Regions from separate parts of the Kitasatospora sp. MY 5-36 genome, predicted to be linked through region 3. Evidence: riboswitches for the same ligand, from Rfam matches in the RefSeq annotation. Region 3 holds a riboswitch; each other region holds the start of a gene.

Region 1 (3,205 bases), on a different contig from region 3:
TGGCGATCTGTCCACCGGCGGCGGCCTGGCGCAGCGTCATGCCCTGGACGGCCAGCGCGGCCGAGTTGGTGGAGTCGCCGGAAGCGCCGGGGAAGCCGCCGTCGGGCAGCTGCCGCGCGGCGAGCCAGCCGAGCCCCTGGTCGACCGCCTGGGCGGCCTCGTCCCCGGGGACGAGGGCGAGGGCCATGGCGGCCATCGCCGTGCTGTCCACGTCGGAGTCGCCGGTGGCGGGGATCAGGCTCGGCCAGGAGCCGTCCGGGTGCTGGAGGCCCTTCAGGTAGGCGATCGCGGGGGCGGCGCTGGTGGACTCCCCGGCCCGGAGCTGGGCCATGACGGCGAGCGCCTGGGAGAAGACGGAGGTGGCGTAGGCGTAGTTGCCCGGGGCGGCGCAGCCGGTGGTCGCGTCGGCCTTGGCGCACACCAGCGCGGCGAGGGCGGCGATCAGGTCGTGGCCGCCGAAGTCCCGCGGGTTGCGGCCGACGGCCTCGGCGAGCAGCGCCTCCTTGCCGATGGACCCGCCGCCGGCGTACTCGGTGCCGATCGCGGTCCAGTCGTTGACGGTGCGCTCGCTCGCGTCCTTGCCCTGCTGGTCGAGGAAGTCGACGATCCGGCGCAGTGCGGCGTCGTCGGTGCCGGTCGCGGCGAGGGCGTAGGCCCCGTCGATGGTCAGGCCGAAGTCGGCGAAGGCCGGGAAGCCCTCGTAGTAGTGGCCGTCGATCAGCCGGGCCGGGTCGGTGAGGTAGGCGCTCCCCCTGGCCGCGTCGGGTTTCCTCCCCTCGGGCGCGCTCAGGGCCACCGCGGGCGAGGGCGACGCCGACGGGGAGGCGGAGGGCGAGGGGCCGCCGTTCCTGGCGCGGACGGAGTCCGGGGTGAAGTTCGGCGCCCCGCTGGTTCCGCCGACGTCCGTACCGCCGTAGACCCAGGCCTCGACCTCGCCGGGCTTGGGCTTCTGCGTGCCGGCCCCGAACCGGCTGTAGGACCAGGCCTGTTGGCCGGGTTCGGCAATCCAGTACGACCAGTACGCGGTGGCCTGCGGGGTGTTGACGCACGGCTCCTCGGCCGGTGTCGGGTACTGGGCGCCGCCGTTGAAGGTCCCGGTCCCGAGCCGGCAGATGAAGGCCGGTCCGTCGTGCTCGGTGCCGGTCGTGGTGAAGCCGGCGTTGTGCAGCAGGTTCATGCCCGTCGTGGGGTGGGCGTCGCAGCCCCGGACGACGCCGCCGCCCCAGTGGGTGAAGTCGACGGCGACGATCGCCCCCGTCGTCGCCGTGCACTGCTCGATCGGGTCGGCCGAGGCGGTACCCGGGTACCCGAGCAGGACCGTGCCGCAGGCGGCGACGGCGACGGTGCCGGCGACCACCAGCGAGGCGAGGTCCCGGTTCCTGTGACGTGTGCGATTGCTGCTGACCCTCACGACGACTCCCTGGTCGGTCGACACGCGAGGCGACGGCGCAGCCGACGGTCGCCCGCGGGCACGGGGCCGTCGAAACCGCGTCGTAGTCCGCGACGACGCAAGTGCTCTGTGAACAGACCCCCGGTCCAGGCATTCCGGCTCCCCCACCCTCAGGTGGGTCCACGGTTGCGGGTCAGCGCCGGAGTTGGACCGGCTTCCCCTGAATGCCGAGGGCAAAAAATCGGTTCATCAGACCACGCTGACCGACGGAGAGTCAACGGGGCGTCAGGTCGATCACATCACCTCGTCGGGCGATGGACCTGTGCGGTAGCGTCCGCGGTGGCCGAGCGGGGGAACCCGGTGCGAACCCGGGGCTGACGCGCAGCGGTGTGGGGCGGTGACCGTACCGTCCCGAGCCCGAATGCCCGCCCGGCCACTGCGGAACTGAGCCGGTGTCCCGGCCGGCCGATCGTCACTGCCCGGCGGACAGCTCCCAGTCCAGCGCCCACGCCCGCACCGAGCCGTCCGCACAGCCGAAGAGCAGCAGGCTGTCGTCCGCGGTGGCGGTGAGACTCCACACCTGGCCGCCACCTCCTTCCAGCTCGCGCAGGCAGCGGCCGGTGTCGGCGTCCCAGATCCGCACCGTGCCGAGCCGGTGGCCTGTGTAGGCGAACCGGCCGCCGGCGGAGAGGTGAAGGACCGACAGCTCATCCGGCCCGGTACCGGCGTCCCACGGCAGGACCTCGAAGTCGAAGGCGCGGAGGAATTGCCCGGTGCCGGCGTCCCACAGCCGCAGCGAGCGGTCGCCGTACGCGCTGCCGGACAGCAGCCGGTGGCCGTCTGCGTCGAACGAGAGCCAGCCGCACGCCGGATGACTCAGCGCCAGCGGCGGAGCGCCGAGCCGGGCGTGCAGCTGGATCTCGCCGAACAGCGCCACGCTCGCTGCCCGGGTGCCATCCGCGCTCATCGCGGCGGCGGTGGTCGGCCGCTCGCCGTCGCCGGTGAGCACCCGCACGCAGCGGCCGCTGTCCAGGTCCCACAGCCGCAGCGCGCCGTCCCGGCCGATCACCAGGGCCTGCCGGGCATCGGCGGTGAACAGGACCGAGTTCCCGAGCATGCCCTCCTCACCGCTCTCGGCACGGCCGTCGGGCCCACGGGCGTCGACCCGGCCGAGCGGTCGGCCGCCGGGCAGCTCCCAGCTCTGCAGCACCGCGTCCCCGCCGGCCACCGCACGCAGGCCGTCGGCGCTCAGGCCGACCGATCCGACCCGGGGCTTGTCGAGCGCGCGCAGCGGGGTGCCGTCGGTCGGATTCCACAGCCCGACCCGGCGGTCACCGCCGATCGCCGCGGTACGCCCGTCCGCCGACACGGCGAGCGAGGACACGTGGCCCTGCCCGCCGAGGGTGTGCACCGGCCACGCCCCGCGCAGCCCGGTACGGCGGACGGATCTCCCCAGCCGCCGCCACGCGGCCAGCACCTCCAGCGCACGCTCATAGCCGGGCGTCGAGCGGGCCCGGGTGAGCAGGTCGAGCGCGGCGGCGTGCTGCCGAGACCCGAGCGCCTGCTCGGCCTCGGCGAGCAGGGCCCCGACCTGCCCGCCGGCCCGCTCGATCTCCTGGTGGCGGCGAGGCCGACTGAGCTGCATGCTCGCCCGGAACCGGCGCTCCGGGGTGATCCGCCACCAGCGCGCGGTGTTGTCCTGCCCAGCAGACACCGCCCAGTCGGCGTCCCCGCCCATCATCACGGCGGCGACCGGCTGGCTGTGTTCGCGGAAGGTGCGCACGCAGCGGTACAGGGCCAGGTCCCAGAGCCGCA
Region 2 (3,205 bases), on a different contig from region 3:
GGAACAGCAGGGCGCAGTCCAGCCCGCAGCCCTGGGCGCCGTCGGCGCCGTGGCAGGTGGCGCCGGCCAGGGCGACGGTGCCCGACAGGCGCCGCACCCGGTAGTGGTCGTCGATCATGCGGCGCACGATGCGCTCGACCTGGTAGACGCCGCCGCAGAACGACCACTGGCTGCCGGTGAACCACAGGCCGCGGTGGCGGTCCTTGGCGTCGAGGGTGGCGCGCACCGCGGCCTCGTCCTTCACCCGGACCCAGTCCCCCTCGGCGAACCGGGAGGGCCGGCCGGGCGCCGGAACGTCGGCGCGGCGCTCGCGCAGGCCCTCGCGGGCGATCCTGGCGCGGCGTACGACGCCGAGTGGGGGAAGGTCGCGCAGGGGCAGGTTCTTGTACTGGCATCGGTTCGCGGCGGTTCCGCAGAGCGGCTCCGCGGTATGGGTGAACCGTGATTCCTCAACGGCCATCAGTGAAATCCCATCGGGTCGGAGATATCGGCACAGGCTAGCGCACCCGGTCTTTTACGCGCTGGCTCGTCGGACCCTACCGGCGCCATGTCGAAAGAAATAACACTAGACGCACTAAGAGTCCCATGGGGTGAAACATCGCCGTTCCCGGGGAATTCTGGTCAGGGTCCGTGTTCATGTGCGTGTAATGTTTCCATCGTTGTCGGGGTGGAGTGGCCGAGTGGCTAGGCGGCGGCTTGCAGGGCCGTTCAGATGGGTTCGATTCCTATCTCCACCTTTTTCTTCCGAGTTCTTTCGAGACATTTCGATCCGTCTCGAAAGGCGCGCCCGGAACAGGACGATCGGTGCGGTCACCTGGGGCTCCGGGGCACATCACCCGGCGAAGGGATCGCTCATGACCACCTCCCCCAGCGGCTCGGCCGCCGCGCTGCGCGCCGTCCAGGTCGCGGGGCCGGGTGCGGCCCCCGAGCTGGTCGAGGTCCCCTCGCGGGAGCCCGGCCCGGGAGCCGTGCGGATCACCGTGGAGGCGTGCGGGGTCTGCCACTCCGACCTGCTCATCGCCGGCGGCCTGCTGCCCGGCAGCACCTTCCCGATCACCCCGGGGCACGAGATCGCCGGCCGCGTCGACGCCCTCGGCGAGGGCGTGGAGGGCTGGCGGGTCGGCGACCGGGTCGCGGTCGGCTGGTACGGCGGCAGCTGCGGGCACTGCGACGCGTGCCGGGCGGGCGACGGCCTGCACTGCGCGCGGGCCGAGATCCCGGGCGTCGCCTATCCGGGCGGGTTCGCCGACTCCGTCGTCGTCCCGGCCGTGGCCCTGGCGGCGGTCCCGGACGAGCTCACCGCGGTCGAGGCGGCGCCGCTGGCCTGCGCGGGGGTGACGGTCTTCAACGCCCTGCGCCGCTCCGCCGCACGGCCCGGGGACACCGTCGCCATCCTGGGGATCGGCGGACTCGGCCACCTGGGCGTCCAGTTCGCCGAGAAGATGGGCTTCCGCACCGTCGCCATCGCCCGCGGCCAGGAGAAGGGGCCGCTCGCGCTCCGGCTCGGCGCCGCCCACTACATCGACAGCACCGCGGGCGATGTCGCCGAGGCCCTACGGCAGTTGGGGGGTGCGAAGGTGGTCCTGTCCACCGTCACCAACGCGCCCGCCGTGGTGGCGACGATCGACGGGATCACCCGCCGGGGCGAGCTCGTCATGGTCGGACTCCCGGCGGAGCCGCTGGAGCTGAGCGCCCTGCAGTTGATCCAGGGCGACCGGAAGGTCTACGCGCACTCCTCGGGCATCGCGGTCGACACCCAGGACACGCTGCGCTTCGCGGCGCAGACGGGGGTGAGGGCCTGGGTCGAGGAGGTGCCGCTGGAGCGGACCGCGGCGGCGGTGGAGAAGATGGCGGCCAACCGGGCCCGCTTCCGGATGGTCGTCACCACCGGCCGCTGAGCGGCGGTCATCGGAGCCGGCTCTCGGAGTCGGCCCTCGGAGCCGGTCCCTCGGGGCCGGCTCCCGGCGTGTCCGGGCAGGTGGACGGGGGTGAGCGGCACTCCGGTGGCGCGGCGCGGGCGCGTACCCCTGGACTTACTAGGACGTCCAACTATATGGTCGACGGCAGGTCCGCGGTGTCAGGGAAGCCGGTGTGAGTCCGGCACGGTCCCGCCACTGTGACCGGGGAGTCCGTCCTCGCAGATGACGGCCACTGGCAGCCAGCCGGGAAGGCCTGAGGGCGTGCGGTGATCCGGGAGTCAGGATACCGGCCGCGGGTGGTTCGTGTTTTCCACGAGGATGGAGACGACACACATGACTCCGGGCTGCTCCCGTTCCATCGCGCCCGGCTGTCCCGTGCCGACGGCCGCCGGGGCGCCAGCGTCCTGACGTACCGTCACACCGCCGTACGCCCGTGCCGAGGGGCGCGCCACCGTGCGCCCGCCGACCGGCGGCGGCCTCCATTCCTCCTCTCCCCACCCCTGTCGAGAGTAGGAACCGATGGTCCGAGAACTGACCCACTTCATCGCCGGCAAGCCCACCGCCGGCACCTCCGGCCGCTTCGGCGACGTGTACGACCCCAACACCGGCCGGGTGCAGGCCCGGGTGCCCCTGGCGAGCCGCGCCGAGGTCGAGGCGGTGATCGCCGACGCCGAGCAGGCCCAGCCCGCGTGGGCCGCCTGGAACCCGCAGCGGCGGGCCCGCGTCCTGCTGCGCTTCCTCCAACTCGTCGAGCAGGAGAAGGACGAGCTGGCCCGGCTGCTCTCCGCCGAGCACGGCAAGACCGTGGCCGACGCCCACGGCGACATCCAACGCGGCCTGGAGGTCGTGGAGTTCGCCGCCGGCATCCCGCACCTGCTGAAGGGCGAGTTCAGCGACAACGCCGGGACGGGCATCGACGTGTACTCGATGCGCCAGCCGCTCGGCGTGGTCGCGGGCATCACGCCGTTCAACTTCCCGGCGATGATCCCGCTCTGGAAGGCCGCGCCCGCGCTGGCCTGCGGAAACGCCTTCGTGCTCAAGCCCTCGGAGCGCGACCCCTCGGTGCCGCTGCGGCTGGCCGAGCTGTTCCTGGAGGCCGGGCTGCCGCCGGGCGTGCTCAACGTCGTCAACGGCGACAAGGAGGCCGTGGACACCTTGCTGGAGGACCCGCGCGTCCAGGCGCTCGGCTTCGTCGGCTCCACGCCGGTCGCCCAGTACGTGTACGCCACCGCCGCCGCGCACGGGAAGCGGGCGCAGTGCTTCGGCGGGGCCAAGAACCACCTGAT
Region 3 (3,205 bases):
GGCACCAGCCCCCGGCGCCGCTGGATCGCCCGCGGCCTGCTGGGCGCCGTCCTCACCGTCCAGGCCGCCCTCTCGCTGCGCCTGCTGGCCGCCGCGCACCCCGACGAGGCCGCCGCCATGGTCGCCGGCCGCCAGCAGCTGGCCCACCTGCTGCACGGCACCCCGGTCACCACCGACCTGGTCGACCGGGTGCACGGCTCGCCCTGGCTCTACCCGCCGCTGGCCGGCGCCGCCGCCGACGCCAACGGCATCTGGGGCACCCGGCTGCTCAGCCTCGGCTTCGCGCTGCTCACCACGGTCCTGCTGTACTCGCTGACCCGGCGGCTGTTCAACGAGCGGGTCGCCATCTGCGCCATCGCCGGGTACGCCGTCCTCCAGTCCACCGTCGTGGTCGGCTTCTACGCCGCGCCCGAGTCCCTCGCCGTCCTGCTGGTCGCCCTCGCGGCCTGGACCACGGTGTTCACCGCAGGCCGCCATCCGGCCCTGGCCCTGCTCGCCGCCCCGCCCACGGCGCTGGCCTGCGCCACGGCCTACTCGGCGGCCTTCGCCGTCCCCGCCCTGGTGGCCCTCGCCTTCGCCTGCGCCCGGCCGTACCACCGGGTGGGCCCGGCCGCCCTGCGCTCACTGCTGACGGCCCTGGGCACCCTCGTCCTACTGCTCCCGTACGGCACCCTCGGCAAGGTCGCCGGGTGGTCGCCCTCGCGCGGCAACGCCCCCGGCTCGGCCGGCTCGGTCCTGCTCGGCACGCTCCAGTGGGCCGGCCTGTTCACCGTCCTCGCGGTGGCCGGCACCATCGCCTACGCGCGCCGCGAACAGATGCCCGAGCACGACGCGCCGGAGAAGGAGCCCCTCCCCACCACCCGGGGCCGGCGCGCCCTGCTCGGGGCCGTCCTGACCGCCACCGCCCTGCTGGTCCCCGCCGCCCACCTGTGGACCGGCACCTCCGGCGCGCTGTTCCGCCACCTCGGCTACGGCATGCTGCTGGCCGCCCCGCTCGCCGGGGTCGGCCTGACCCGGCTGGTCGGCGCCCACTTCCGCCACCCCCAGCTCGGCATCCTGGTCTGGGTCGCCCTGCTCGCCCTCGGCCTGGAGCAGTCCGCGCTGCGCTACCAGAACGGGCCCGACTCCGGCCGCCTGCTGGCCGTCCTGCGGGTCCACACGGAGCCCCAGGGCCGCTACCTCACCGAGGTCGACGGACTCGCCGAGTACTACCTCGGCGGCGTCTCCAAGCCCGAGCAGTGGGTCTCCGCGCGCGCCGGCACCGACTACCGCGACGGGGCCGGCGTCGAGCACCACGGCGACGACGGCAGCGTCGCCGCGATCCGGGACGGCTGGTTCACCATGGTCGTCCTCGACAGCACCGCGCCGAGGGCCACCGACCGGGCCCTGAGCGAGGCCCTGGGCGCCGCCGGACACTACCGGCTGGTCGCCCAATTCACGTCGCCGACCGGCGATTCGAGCACGTACAAGGTCTATCTGAAGCACTGACCGGCTGCCCGGCCCACGCACATCCGCGACACGACAGGCACAACATATGGTGCCGCCGCAGTCCGGCGGCACAACATGTATGCTCGCTTCTGCTGTCGATGCAGGGGAACCCGGTGCGAATCCGGGACTGCCCCGCAGCGGTGAGCGGGCGGCTCCAGCAGCCGCACCCCGCGAGTCCGAGTACCTGCCGACGGCGTGCGCCACGGCCCTCCCGCAGAGGCCGCGCCGGCACCAGCAGTACCCCTCCGGGCCTCGCGGGCGGGCCGGGGAGTCACCTCGCGCGACGCTTTTTTGCGTTCGCGCCGTGCTCCCCTGCCCAGATCGGCCCGGTGGCCCCCCGAGCACCGCCGCCGATCGCCGCCAGGAGAGAGCGCCTTGACCACCGCTGCCTCAGCCACCCTGCCCGCCCAGGGCTCCGGTACCGCCTTCACCGACCCGACGGTCTCCGACCCCGGGGGCGCGCTGCTGCGGCTGCTCACCGACCGCAGCACCGACCTCACCGAGGTCGACCCCGGCCATGTCGCCGCCGCCGCGCTGCGCGGCCGCCACGCCGGCTCGGACTTCGCCGAGCTGCGCGGGCTGGCCGTGGACGCCGCCGCGTCGATGATCGCCGAGGACCCCCAGTACTCGAAGCTGGCCGCCCGCCTGCTCGCGCTGGAGATCGTCGACGAGGCGAACAGCCAGGGCTCGGTGTCCTTCTCCGCCTCGATCGCCGTCGGCCACACCGAGGGCCTGATCGGCGACACCACCGCGGACTTCGTCGCCAAGCACGCCGCCGCCCTGGACGCGCTGATCGACACCGCCGGCGACGACCGCTTCGAGTACTTCGGCCTGCGCACCGTGCAGTCCCGCTACCTGCTGCGCCACCCGATCACCCGCAAGGTGATCGAGACCCCGCAGCACTTCCTGCTCCGCGTCGCCTGCGGCCTGGCGGTCGGCGACTCCGAGCAGTCGGTGCGCGAGGTGGCCGAGCTGTACGGCCTGATGAGCCGCCTGGAGTACCTGACCTCCTCGCCGACGCTGTTCAACTCCGGCACCCGGCACCCGCAGATGTCGAGCTGCTACCTGCTCGACTCGCCGCTGGACAACCTGGACTCGATCTACAACCGCTACGCGCAGATCGCCCGCCTGTCCAAGCACGCCGGCGGCATCGGCCTGTCCTACTCGCGCATCCGCTCGCGCGGCAGCCTGATCCGCGGCACCAACGGCAAGTCCAACGGCATCGTGCCGTTCCTGCGCACCCTCGACTCCTCGGTCGCCGCCGTCAACCAGGGCGGCCGCCGCAAGGGCGCGGCCTGCGTCTACCTGGAGACCTGGCACGCCGACATCGAGGAGTTCCTGGAGCTCCGCGACAACACCGGCGAAGAGGCCCGCCGCACCCACAACCTCAACCTGGCGCACTGGATCCCGGACGAGTTCATGCGCCGGGTCAACGCCAACCAGGACTGGTCGCTGTTCTCCCCGGCCGACGTGCCGGAGCTGGTCGACCTGTGGGGCGCCGACTTCGACGAGGCCTACCGCAAGGCCGAGCTGGCCGGCAAGGCCGTCCGCACCATCCCGGCGCAGACCCTGTACGCCCGCATGATGCGCACCCTGGCGCAGACCGGCAACGGCTGGATGACCTTCAAGGACGCCTCCAACCGCGCCGCCAACCAGACCGCCCTGCCGGGCCGCACCGTGCACTCCTCCAACCTGTGCACGGAGATCCTGGAGGTCA
Region 4 (3,205 bases), on a different contig from region 3:
GCTCGTCCCGCAGACCCCCACCGACCTGCTGTACCTGGAGACGGTCGCCCAGGAACTCGCCCAGAGCGACCTCGAAGCCGACGGCGCCGGCGGGCCGACCGCACGGCAGGTCCTCGACCGCCTGGCCCCCGGGATCCCGGACGGCACCCACCCCCGGGACCTCTCCGAGGGGCAGAAGCTGGCCCTCGTCCTGGCGATCCAACTCGCCGCCGCACCAAGGGTCGTGCTGCTGGACGAACCCACCCGGGGGCTCGACTACCAGGCGAAGGAGGCGCTCACCGGCATCGTGGACGCCCTCGCCGCCGAAGGCCGTACGGTCGTCGTCTCCACCCACGACGTCGAGTTCGTCGCCTCCGCCGCCGACCGCGTCGTGGTGATGGCCGAGGGCGAGATCGTCGCCGACGGGCCCACCGCCGAGGTCATCGTCGCCTCGCCCACCTTCGCCCCGCAGACCGCCAAGATCCTCGCCCCGCTCGGCTATCTGACGGTGCGTCAGGTCGCGCCGGCCGTGGAAGCGGTGGAGGCCGCCCGGTGACCGCCGTCCGGATCCCCGGCCGGGCCCGCGTCGTCGTCGCCCTGGCCGCCTTCATCGGGCTGGTGGCCTTCACCTGGCCGTTCGTCGTCGCGCCCGGGCGGTTCGGCTCCAACTACGCGCCGCCGCTGATCTTCGGCGCCCTGCTGGTCCTGGTGCTCGCCGTCGTCGTCGCGGAGATCTCCGCGGGCGGCATCGACGCCAAGGCCCTCGCCATGCTCGGCGTCCTGTCCGCCGTCAACGCCGGACTCCGCCCGCTCGGCGCCGGCACCGCCGGAGTGGAGACGGTCTTCTTCATCCTGGTGCTGGCCGGCCGGGTCTTCGGCCCCGGCTTCGGCTTCACCCTCGGCTGCACCTCGCTGTTCGCCTCCGCGCTGCTCACCGGCGGCGTCGGCCCCTGGATGCCGTACCAGATGTTCGGCTGCGCCTTCGTCGGCATGCTCGCCGGACTGCTGCCGGGGGCCGGACGGCGCTGGGAGGTGCCGCTGCTGGCCGGGTACGGGGCGTTCTCCGGCTACCTCTTCGGCTTCCTGCTGAACCTCTCCTTCTGGCCGTTCTCCACCGACCCGAACAGCTCGATCGCCTACCTGCCGGGCCTGCCCTTCACCGAGCAGTGGCACCGCTACCTGCTGTTCGACCTGGCCACCTCGCTCGGCTGGGACACCGGCCGCGCCGTCACCACCTTCACCGCCGTGCTCGTCGTCGGGCCGGCCGTCCTCACCGTCTTCCGCCGCGCGGCCCGCCGCGCCAACTTCGAGCCCACGGTGCGCTTCGAGGCCCCGCCCGGCCCGGACGCCCCATCCGGCCCGGACACCCGGCTCGGCCCGGACACCACGGCGGGGCCGCCGACCGCCGCGCGGCCCACCGGCCCGGCGCACCCCTGAACCGAAAGGCCGACCATCGTGCCCAAGCCCGCGAAGCACCGGACGATGACGCTGGACGGGGTCGACGTCGTCGTCCTGACCCCGGAACAGCACGCCGCACTGGAATCCGCCCGCCGCCAGCTGGGCGGAGCGCAGGCGCAGGTCGCCAGGATGAGGTCCGACCTCCAGCGGGGACGGCGGCTGCTGGTCGAAGCCGAACGGATACTGGCGGGCATCCCGGCCGACCAGCTCGCGCGACTGGACGGCCGACTGGGCCCGGGACGCGGCCTGACCGGACTGCTCGCGGACATCCGCGCCGCCCTGCCGCGCACGCCGGACACCCCGACGCGGACCTGACCACCGGCCCCGCGGGCCATGGTGGCGTCCCACCATCCGGACGGGTTCCGAGATTCCCGCGCCAGGCCCGGCGCTTTGCCCCTAAGCTGACGGTGCAGCTGGTTCGCCCTGTCCGCCAGGCAGGGCGTCGCAAGAGGGAACCCGGTGACGCCTTTCGACTGGCCAGTCCGGGACTGCCCCGCAGCGGTGAGTGGGAACGACCGCCGTCATACGCACTGGACCCGGGACGGGTCTGGGAAGCGACGGCCAGTAGGTATCCGCCCTTCACGGGACGGACGCGCCCGCGAGTCCGAAGACCTGCCACTGCCCGCCCGCGGACGACCCGCGCGCGGCTATCCGGTGACCTCGTGGGCGGGTCGGCGACCATACCAGGCGGACCAGGCCCGTACGTTCCCGTGACGGCCGCCGCCGGGTACGTCATCCCTTCGCGCCCTCGTGCCGTCTCCGGGTACCTGAGGAGAACAGACTCGCGAAGGAGAGTCCCTTGACCACGAAGTCCGCAGCCGCGGCGAGCGTCGCCACCGCGTACGGCTACCCCCGCCAGGGCCGGGGCCGGGAGCTCAAGAAGGCCATCGAGGGCTACTGGAAGGGCTCGGTCACCGCCGAGGTGCTGCTGGCCACCGCCGCCGACCTGCGCCGGGGGAACTGGCAGCAGCTCGCCGACTCCGGCGTCGAAGAGGTCCCGACCGGTGACTTCTCGCTCTACGACCACGTGCTGGACACCACGGTCGCCGTCGGCGCGATCCCGCCCCGGCACCGGGCCGCGGTCGAAGCCGACCCGCTGGACGGGTACTTCGCCATGGCGCGCGGCAACCAGGATGTCGCCCCGCTGGAGATGACCAAGTGGTTCGACACCAACTACCACTACCTGGTGCCGGAGCTGGGGCCGGACACGGTGTTCACGGCGAACCCGGCCAAGGCCGTCGGCGAGCTGCGCGAGGCGCTGCTGCTCGGCCACGCGGCCCGGCCGGTGCTGGTCGGGCCGGTCACCTACCTGCTGCTCGCCAAGCCGGCGCCCGGGGTGGCCGCCGACTTCCAGCCGATCACCCTGCTGGACCGGCTGCTGCCCGTCTACGCGGAGCTGCTGGCCGGGTTGCGCGCCGCCGGCGCCGACTGGGTGCAGTTGGACGAGCCCGCGCTGGTCCAGGACCGCACCCCGGCCGAGCTCAACGCCGCCGCCCGCGCCTACCGCGAGCTGGGCGCCCTCACCGACCGGCCCAAGCTGCTGGTCGCGAGCTACTTCGACCGGCTCGGCGAGGCCCTGCCGGTCCTGGCGAAGGCCCCGATCGAGGGTCTGGCACTGGACTTCACCGGCCCGGCCGCGGCCAACCTGGAGGACCTCGCCGCCGCCGGCGGCCTGCCCGGCAAGCGGCTGGTGGCGGGGGTGATCGACGGGCGCAACATCTGGATCAACGACCTGGAGAAGTCCCTCACGACCCTGGCGACCCTGCTG

What was found. A riboswitch is a leader RNA that binds a small molecule or an ion and turns the genes downstream of it on or off. The one in region 3 is predicted to bind cobalamin.
Region 1: it holds a riboswitch for cobalamin, as region 3 does, so the genes downstream of both, AE652_RS19725 (prenyltransferase/squalene oxidase repeat-containing protein) here and AE652_RS17280 (ribonucleoside-diphosphate reductase subunit alpha) in region 3, are expected to answer to the same signal.
Region 2: it holds a riboswitch for cobalamin, as region 3 does, so the genes downstream of both, AE652_RS20295 (CoA-acylating methylmalonate-semialdehyde dehydrogenase) here and AE652_RS17280 (ribonucleoside-diphosphate reductase subunit alpha) in region 3, are expected to answer to the same signal.
Region 4: it holds a riboswitch for cobalamin, as region 3 does, so the genes downstream of both, AE652_RS33320 (5-methyltetrahydropteroyltriglutamate--homocysteine S-methyltransferase) here and AE652_RS17280 (ribonucleoside-diphosphate reductase subunit alpha) in region 3, are expected to answer to the same signal.

What each region holds. Positions count from the first base shown of each region.
Region 1 covers NZ_LFVW01000281.1:9,631-12,835, reverse strand. Annotated here, with positions in the region: gene AE652_RS19725 (prenyltransferase/squalene oxidase repeat-containing protein) at 1-1,411, opposite strand, end outside; cobalamin riboswitch at 1,518-1,662, opposite strand; cobalamin riboswitch at 1,741-1,817, shown strand; gene AE652_RS19720 (WD40 repeat domain-containing serine/threonine protein kinase) at 1,863-3,205, opposite strand, start outside.
Region 2 covers NZ_LFVW01000296.1:4,140-7,344, reverse strand. Annotated here, with positions in the region: gene AE652_RS20310 (hypothetical protein) at 1-460, opposite strand, end outside; tRNA gene AE652_RS20305 (tRNA-Cys) at 667-737, shown strand; gene AE652_RS20300 (alcohol dehydrogenase catalytic domain-containing protein) at 855-1,898, shown strand; cobalamin riboswitch at 2,038-2,229, shown strand; gene AE652_RS20295 (CoA-acylating methylmalonate-semialdehyde dehydrogenase) at 2,439-3,205, shown strand, end outside.
Region 3 covers NZ_LFVW01000237.1:86-3,290, forward strand. Annotated here, with positions in the region: partial or broken gene AE652_RS17275 (glycosyltransferase family 39 protein) at 1-1,488, shown strand, start outside; cobalamin riboswitch at 1,561-1,695, shown strand; gene AE652_RS17280 (ribonucleoside-diphosphate reductase subunit alpha) at 1,888-3,205, shown strand, end outside.
Region 4 covers NZ_LFVW01000675.1:254-3,458, reverse strand. Annotated here, with positions in the region: gene AE652_RS33335 (ABC transporter ATP-binding protein) at 1-535, shown strand, start outside; gene AE652_RS33330 (ECF transporter S component) at 532-1,416, shown strand; gene AE652_RS33325 (hypothetical protein) at 1,435-1,752, shown strand; cobalamin riboswitch at 1,835-2,072, shown strand; partial or broken gene AE652_RS33320 (5-methyltetrahydropteroyltriglutamate--homocysteine S-methyltransferase) at 2,237-3,205, shown strand, end outside.